DNA from 2 places in the Nonomuraea sp. B19D2 genome. Region 2 is predicted to be linked to the other one. Evidence: riboswitches for the same ligand, from Rfam matches in the RefSeq annotation. Region 2 holds a riboswitch; the other holds the start of a gene.

Region 1 (3,930 bases), on a different contig from region 2:
CTGCCGGTGCATACCAGTGGGGCGCGTCAGACCGCGCGAACGGCCTCTGCCTGGGGACCCTTCTGGCCCTGCGTGATCTCGAACTCGACGCGCTGCCCCTGTTCGAGAGCTCTGTACCCGTCCATCAGTATCGCTGAGTAATGGACGAATACATCCTTACCACCGTCTACCGCGATGAAGCCGTAGCCCTTGTCCGCGTTGAACCACTTGACGGTGCCCTGCGCCACTTCCGACTCCTCTTACTGGGCCCACAGATCTCGCCCATTCCTCCGCGAGACCCGTAATCGCCTGACTTAACGGAAAATCAGCCAGACGATCGCCCTCGACCATACCTGTGGCACGGGGTTTGGCAACAGAGTCAATCCACAAACAGCGCATTTCTTCGGATGGAAGGTCGTTGAAAGGTTCATTTGGCCTGGAAAAGCAGAAGGCGCCCACTAGGGGGCGCCTTCATCCGAGACTGTGATCTATGGCACTCAGCCGCCGGCGACTGCCGGGATGATAGAGATCTGAGTGCCCTCAGGTGCTGGAGTGTCGAGCCCGTCGGCGAAACGGACGTCCTCTTCCCCAACGTAAACGTTGACGAAACGACGAATCTTGCCCGATTCATCCAGAATTCTCGCACCGATCCCGGGGTAGTCGGAGTCAAGCTTGGCGAGGACGTCACGAAGAGTCGCGCCTTCGCCACTGACTTCCGCGTTGCCCCCGGTGTACGTACGCAGAATGGTGGGAATCCGCACAGTAACGCTCATGGTTAAACTCGCCTTTCCTGGTTGTCAGACAGCCGCGCGGAACGCGTCGAGGGAGGGCCGGATCACGGCCGTGGGCTTGGCATCGTCGCTGATCGCGTCGAGTGTCTTGAGTCCGTCGCCGGTGTTGAGCACCACGGTCTCGGCCTCGGGATCGAGCCGACCGCTCTCGGCCAGCTTCTTCAGCACGCCCACGGTCACCCCGCCCGCGGTCTCGGCGAAGACGCCCTCGGTCGAGGCCAGCAGCTTGATCGCGGCCACGATCTCGGCGTCGCTGACGTCCTCGACGGCCCCTCCGGTGCGCCGGGCGATGTCCAGCACGTAAGGCCCGTCGGCCGGGTTGCCGATGGCCAGCGACTTGGCGATGGTGTTGGGCTTGACCGGCTGCACGACGTCGTGCCCCGCCTTGTACGCGGTGGAGACCGGCGAGCACCCGGCCGCCTGCGCCCCGAAGATCTTGTACGGCGTGTCCTCGACCAGGCCCAGCTGCACCAGCTCGCGGAAGCCCTTGTCAATCTTGGTGAGCTGCGAGCCCGAGGCGATGGGGATGACGATCTGCTGGGGCAGCCGCCAGCCGAGCTGCTCGGCGATCTCGTACGCGAGCGTCTTGGAGCCCTCGGCGTAGTACGGCCGCAGGTTGACGTTGACGAATCCCCACTTGTCGCCGAGCGGGTCGCCAATCAGCTCGGAGCAGAACCGGTTGACCTCGTCATACGTGCCGTCGATGCCGATCAGCTTGCCGCCGAACACCCGGGCCATGGCGATCTTCGCCGCTTCGAGATCAGCCGGGATGAACACGCACGCCTCGAGCCCGGCCCGCGCCGCCGCGGCGGTGACCGCGCCCGCGAGATTGCCGGTGGAGGAGCAGGAAAGCGTGCGGAAGCCGAAGTTACGCGCCGCCTCGACGGCGATGGCGACCACGCGGTCCTTGAATGAATGCGTGGGGTTGCCGGAGTCGTCCTTCACGTACAGGGACTTGAGACCGAGCTTGCGCCCGAGGTTTCCGGCCTTGACCAGTTTGGTCCACCCCGGGTTCATGTTGGGTTTACTGGCGACGTCCGCAGGAACCGGGAGCAAGGATCGGTAACGCCAGATGTTGGCGGGACCCGACTCGATGTCCGCACGGGTCACGGCGCCGAAGGAATAGGCCGCCTCGAGCGGCCCGAAACACTCCAGACACGCGAAGCTGGGACCGAGGGGGTAGCGCGTACCGCATTCGCGGCAGGAGAGAGCGACTGCAGGACCAAAGTCGAGCGACATGAAGCGAGGCCTTCCCTCATCTTCGCCCGCGGCCACCTTGACCGCAGACCGGAATTGGCACCTTGTCCCGGTCGGCCTCGCCAGGTCGCGAGCCTCAAGCCGGGAGGGTTGCCGGGGCTTCGCAGGGCCGGTCCCTCCACCCCTCTGGATGAGCAATATTCAGTTGTTGAAATGGACTCTACCTGCCCAGGGGGCCTAAATGGCGACTCGTCTCAGCAGGTGAGATGCGGCGTCTCAACGATAGTCGTCGCCCAGCACTCCTTGCACGTATTTGCGCGCCTGGTGAATGCGCGACTTGGCGGTGCCGAGCGGGATGCCGAGCTGCTCCGCGACTTCGTTGTAGTCGAGCTGGACGATGTCGCGCAGCACCAGCGCCTGCGCCAGGTCGGGCTTGTCGGCCTCCAGCGCCTCCATGGCGTCGAGCAGGTCGAGCCGCGAGCCGGCGATCACGCTCACCCGCCGCACGTCGGGCTTCTGCACGGGCAGCTCGTCGGAGCTCTGCTCGGCCGCCCTGCGCTTGAGCGACCTGTACGTGGTGCGCGCGCAGTTGGCCGTCACGATGTGGAGCCAGGTGCTGAACCTCGCCCTGCCCTCGAACCGCCCGATGTTGCGCGCCACGGCCAGCAAGGTGTCCTGCGAGGCCTCCTCGGCGTCCTGGTGGTAGGGCAGGATCCGGGCGCAGTGCCGCAACACATCCGGCTCGATCCGCGCCAGAAGCTCGCCAAGTGCGCGATGATCTCCTCCAGCGGCGGAGCGGGCGAGTTCCTCGGTTAGCTCATCAAGCGCCATAGCTGGGATCCTATGGGCGAAGGGAGCTCAGATGAACAGCGTCCTGGTGGCCTCCAACAGAGGACCGGTCTCGTTCACCGTCTCCGACGACGGCGAGCTGACCATGAAGCGCGGTGGCGGCGGCCTGGTGTCGGGGCTGTCCGGGGTGGCCAAGAAGGACGGCGTCCTGTGGGTGTGCGCGGCGCTGTCGGACGGCGACCGCAGCGCCGTCCGCCTGGCGCCCGGCGGCAGGATCGACCAGGCCGGCTACGACACGGGGCCGCTGCGCATGCTCGACATCCCGCCCGCCACCTTCCACCGGGCCTACAACGCGGTGGCCAACTCCACCCTGTGGTTCGTCAACCACCTGCTCTACGACATCCCCAACTCGCCCAACTTCGGCACGAGGTTCGAGCGGGAGTGGGAGTCCTACCGCGACTACAACGGCGCGTTCGCGCTGGCGCTGGCCGAGGAGGCCGGCCACGGCGCCCGCGTGATGGTGCAGGACTACCACCTGACGTTGACCCCGGCGATGCTCCGCGCCGAGCGGCCCGATCTGCGCATCGCGCACTTCAGCCACACCCCGTGGGCGCCGCCCGAGTACTTCTCGCTGCTGCCCGACGAAGTGGCCGGAGAGGTCCTGGAAGGCATTCTGGGCGCCGATCACGCCGGGTTCCTCACCGACCGGTGGGCGCAGGCGTTCATGGACTGCTGCGAGGCGCTGCTGGGCGCGGAGGCCGACCGGGCCGGCCGCAGCGTCACCTACGGGGGCAGGACCACCCGCATCGGCGTGCACAGCCTGGGCGTGGACGGCGAGGCGCTGTGGGAGCGGGCCTGCGAGCCCGACGTCGAGTCGCACATGGCCGCGCTCAGGGAGCAGGTGGGCGACCGGCGGCTGATCGTCCGCATCGACCGCACCGAGCTGTCGAAGAACATCGTGCGCGGCCTGGTGGCCTACCGCGAGTTCCTCGACGCGCACCCCGAGTGGCACGGGAAGGTGGTGCATCTGGCGTTCGCGTACCCGAGCCGGCACGACCTGCCCGAATATCGCGAGTACACCGCGTCGGTGCAGCGCTGCGCCCAGCAGATCGAGGACGACTACGCCACCGAGGACTGGGACCCGCTGATCCTCAACGTCAACGACGACTACCCG
Region 2 (3,930 bases):
GGCGTACCTGTTGGAGCGGCTGCGGGACACCGAGTACGCGCGGGTACGGCACGCTCATGCGTCCTACTACGCGGCGTTCGCCGAGCGGGCCGACTCCTTTCTGCGCGGCGCCGAGCAGCGACACTGGCTGCGGCGCCTGGACGCCGAGACCGCCAATATCCGCAGCGCGCTCGACTGCGCCGCCGCCGACGGCGACGGTCGCCTGATGCGGCGGCTTGTTCACGCGATGGCCTGGTACTGGTTCCTGCGCGGCCGCCTCACCGAGGCCAACCGCTACCTCGCCACGGCCCTCGCCCTACCCGAGGATCCCCCCGGACGCGGCGAGGACGAGACGGACTCCGTGGCCTACCCGGCGCCGGAACGGTCGGGCACCGTGGCCTGGCACACTGGGGTGAGCCTGCTGTCCGGTGCCCCGGACGGACCGGCGCGCCACAGCCAGGCCGTCGTAGAGGTGTACGAGGGCATCCGCGACCCCCATGGGCGGGTCAGGGCGGGCTGGCTGCTCGCTTACGCGGTCACCCGGTTCGGCGACTTCACCGTCGGCGAGGAACTGCTCAACCGGGTATTGGCCGAGTCCCGTGCGCTCGGCGACCGCTGGGGACTCGCCGCGGGGCTGAGCACCCGGGGCATGCAGACGTACGTGTGCGGCGATCTGAAGGCTTCCCGGCGAGAGGCCGAGGAGAGTCTCAAGCTCTTCCACGAGGCCGGTGACCGATGGGGGCAGCTGCAGGCCACGGCCGTGCTGGGGCGGCTCGCGGAGATCGAGGGCGACTATCCGCGGGCCGCCCGCCTGCACCAGGAGGGGCTGCGGATGGCCGAGGAACTGGGGCTGTGGACCGACGCCTCGATGCGCTGGTCCGAGCTCGGCAGGATCGCCCTGCTCACCGACGACCACGCCGGGGCCGAGGAGTTCCACGAGCGGGCCAGGCGCCTTGCCATCGAGCAGGGAGACCGGCCGGCCGAGGAGTTCGCCGAGCTCGGGCTCGCCCTGGGGGCGCGCCGGCAGGACCGGCTCGACCGGGCGGAGTCGTATCTGCGCCGCTGGCTGGAGTGGAACCGGCAGTTCGACGCGGAGTACGGGTCGGCCCTGATCCTGGCCGCGCTCGGCTTCGTCGCGGAGCTGCGCGGGGACGCCGAGACGGCGCTGGCGCTGCACCTGGAAGGGCTGACCGCCGCCCGGGACACCGGCGATCCGCGGGCTCTCGCCCTGGCCCTGGAGGAACTCGCCGGGGCGAGCGCCCTCGCCGGTCAACCCCTGCGGGCCGCGCGCCTGCTCGGTGCGGCGTCCGCGGCCCGCGCCTCGGTGGACGCGCCGCTGCCGGCTGCCGAACGCGGTGACGTGGACCGGATCACCACGGCGCTACGCGCGGCGCTGGGGGAAGCGGGCTTCGAAGCCGGGTTCGAGCAGGGCTACTACGCGGATGAGACGCTTACCGTCGCCGGTGCCCGGTCCTCACGATCGCCCTGCCGCTGTGGATCAAGCGCGCGGGCCGACATCCCCGACGTCACGATCGCGATCGTCCTCGACGCGAGCACCGTCGGCGCCGTCCTTTTCCAGGTGCGCGTCTGCAGGCGGGCCGAGCCCTCGACGGGCGCCGCCACCGCCGCCCACCGGGCAACTCCTCCGGCGCCGTCATCTCGCACCTCCGCCTGCCGGCAGCGGCCCGGGCGGCCGTCCCGCATCCTGTAGCCGCTGAGGGCGCCTACAGGAGCGATGGACCGGATGATGTACCAGTTCCGCGCGCCGAGCAGATCCGCGATCCGACCGGCACCGAGTTCCGTTTGACGGCATGCGTCCCGACCTGGCAAGATCTCCGCCCGGTCAATCATCCAGAGGACTCGAGGGACCTGGCCCTGCGACGGTCCGGCAACCTCCCCGGCGGGAGTCGGCGGGAAAGGTGCCAATGCCAGGAGACGATGAGGGAGTCTCGATGGGCATGCGGCTCGATGTTCCTGTGCTGACCGGCGATCTGGTACGGCTGGAGCCGCTGGCAATGCGGCACGTGGCGGATCTGGCGGAGGCCGCCGAGGAGGAACGGTCGTCCTACGGCTTCACGCTGGTGCCCCGCGCGCAGGCGATGAAGGACTATGTGGCAGCCCAGCTCGCGCGCGATGGGCTGACCCCCTTCGGGCAGGTCCGGGTGACCGACGGTAGAACGGTGGGTTGCACCGCGCTGTGGGATCCCCGCACCTGGCCGGACCGGCCCGGCCTGCGGGCGATCGAGATCGGTTTCACCTGGCTTGCCGCCTCAGCGCAGGGCACCGGGATCAACGCCGAGGCCAAGCTGCTGCTGATGACGTATGCGTTCGAGACGCTCGGCGTCGCCCGCGTCGACCTGAAGACCGATGCCCGTAACCTCCGCTGCCGCCGCGCGCTCCAACGACTTGGCATCCCCTTCGAGGGCGTCCTGCGCTCCTGGTCCATGTCGTGGGCGCCCGGCGAGGAGGGCAGGCTTCGCGACTCAGCCATGTTCGCCGTGACCGCCACCGACTGGCCGGCAGTGAGAGCGGCATTGCGCACCCGGCTCACCGCCGCCGGCTCCCGGTAACCGACCATGCAGAACCCAGCGTAGGGCGAAAGCTGGAAGCCAGCCCGGGTGTGCACCGGCCGTCGACGGGCCGCCGCCATGGCCCGGTTCGCGCCCTTGCCGCCGGGAACGGTGCGGAACGCCCGCCCGGGTGATGATCTCTCCCGGAGCCGGCGCCCTGGAGGCGCAAGCCACCAGATCCATGTTGGCACTGCCGAAAACGCTGATCATTGGCTTTCCAGGGGCTGGTCTTTGACAGGGGAGCCGCCGGGCCGGGCGACGGTGTCCGCACGACCGGACCGCCGATCGTGTGCGATGGGGTGGAGGCGAGGGTGGCTCAGGTCGGTGCGCCGCCGTCGTGAGAGGTGAAGACGTCGAGAAGCAGCTCCGCCAGGAGCTTGGCGTCTGCGCCGAAGGCAACGTCTCCGTAAGCGGAAAGGTGGCCATTGACAGTGGAACAGATGGAGACGCATGACCACTGCTGGTGGCGGCCAGGCTGGCACCACGGCCGCTCGTTCTACACCTGGCACATCCTCGTGGAAGATCAGCCAGCCATCCGTGAGTTCGCGGAGCCGAGCCGCGTGGCGTCGCACTTTCCGGCGATGAGGTCGCGCTCTTCGTCCAGGATTGTCCAGTGCTCGACCAGCTCGTCGATGTGTATCGGGGAGTGTTTCATGACCGCGGGTTGAGGAGCCTGCGGACAGCCGTTGGCGGTACCCGCGAGTAACTTAGCTGGATACTTCGGAAGGATGAGTTGCGTCGGCTGGCTGAAGCCGTTGAGCCCGATAGTCTGTCTTCGGGACACATGCCGAGAAGGCTACCCCTTGCCGCCTTCCCTCTTCCATGCGCCGCACTTGTGGCCGGCCACGCCGTACCTGTAGACGCAGATGCGGACCGAGTTGTTTTTGTTGGGAAGCGACTTGGTGATGACCAGGTACTTCTTCGTGTGGGGAATTCGGCCGACCTTGAAGGGGCCGCACTTTCGGCCTGTCTTGCTCTCCAGGTAGACACGTATCCGCTTGTCACGGGTCACGACTCTTGCGTACGAGTAGTCCGAGGGCTGCCATTGCCGGAAGTCGACGGTGGTGGACTTGTATTTGAAGCTGTACGGCGGGTTTACGTACTTACTCCACGGAACGGTGGGGCTTACGCAACCGGCTGTCTGTACGTGATTCGACACCATGTTGGGCTCTGCCTGAGCGGGTGCGGAAGTGGTGAGGATGGCTGGAGAACTCGGCACCGTACCGACGAGTGCCCCGAGCGGCGCGACTCCGCCGCCGGACGGCCAGTCTTCCTTGAGCGGCGCGACCCCGCCACCGGGCGGCCAGACGGTCGCGGCGGTGGCAGTCCCGGGTGCGAGCACGGACAATCCTCCGATGAGCAGCCCGAGCGCGGCGAGCCG

The links. Region 2 has a riboswitch for S-adenosylmethionine ahead of ABN273_RS56370 (GNAT family N-acetyltransferase). Riboswitches for the same ligand answer to the same signal wherever they lie in the genome.
Region 1: linked by a shared signal. The riboswitch ahead of thrC (threonine synthase) and the one ahead of ABN273_RS56370 (GNAT family N-acetyltransferase) in region 2 are both predicted to bind S-adenosylmethionine.

What each region holds. Positions count from the first base shown of each region.
Region 1 covers NZ_JBEFAK010000006.1:70,342-74,271, reverse strand. Annotated here, with positions in the region: gene ABN273_RS13455 (cold-shock protein) at 27-227, opposite strand; gene ABN273_RS13450 (MoaD/ThiS family protein) at 477-752, opposite strand; gene thrC (threonine synthase) at 777-2,009, opposite strand; SAM riboswitch class I at 2,023-2,164, opposite strand; gene ABN273_RS13440 (RNA polymerase sigma factor) at 2,244-2,798, opposite strand; gene ABN273_RS13435 (alpha,alpha-trehalose-phosphate synthase (UDP-forming)) at 2,830-3,930, shown strand, end outside.
Region 2 covers NZ_JBEFAK010000080.1:23,130-27,059, forward strand. Annotated here, with positions in the region: gene ABN273_RS56365 (ATP-binding protein) at 1-1,690, shown strand, start outside; SAM riboswitch class I at 1,824-1,924, shown strand; gene ABN273_RS56370 (GNAT family N-acetyltransferase) at 1,932-2,549, shown strand; gene ABN273_RS56375 (hypothetical protein) at 3,073-3,204, opposite strand; gene ABN273_RS56380 (hypothetical protein) at 3,346-3,930, opposite strand, start outside.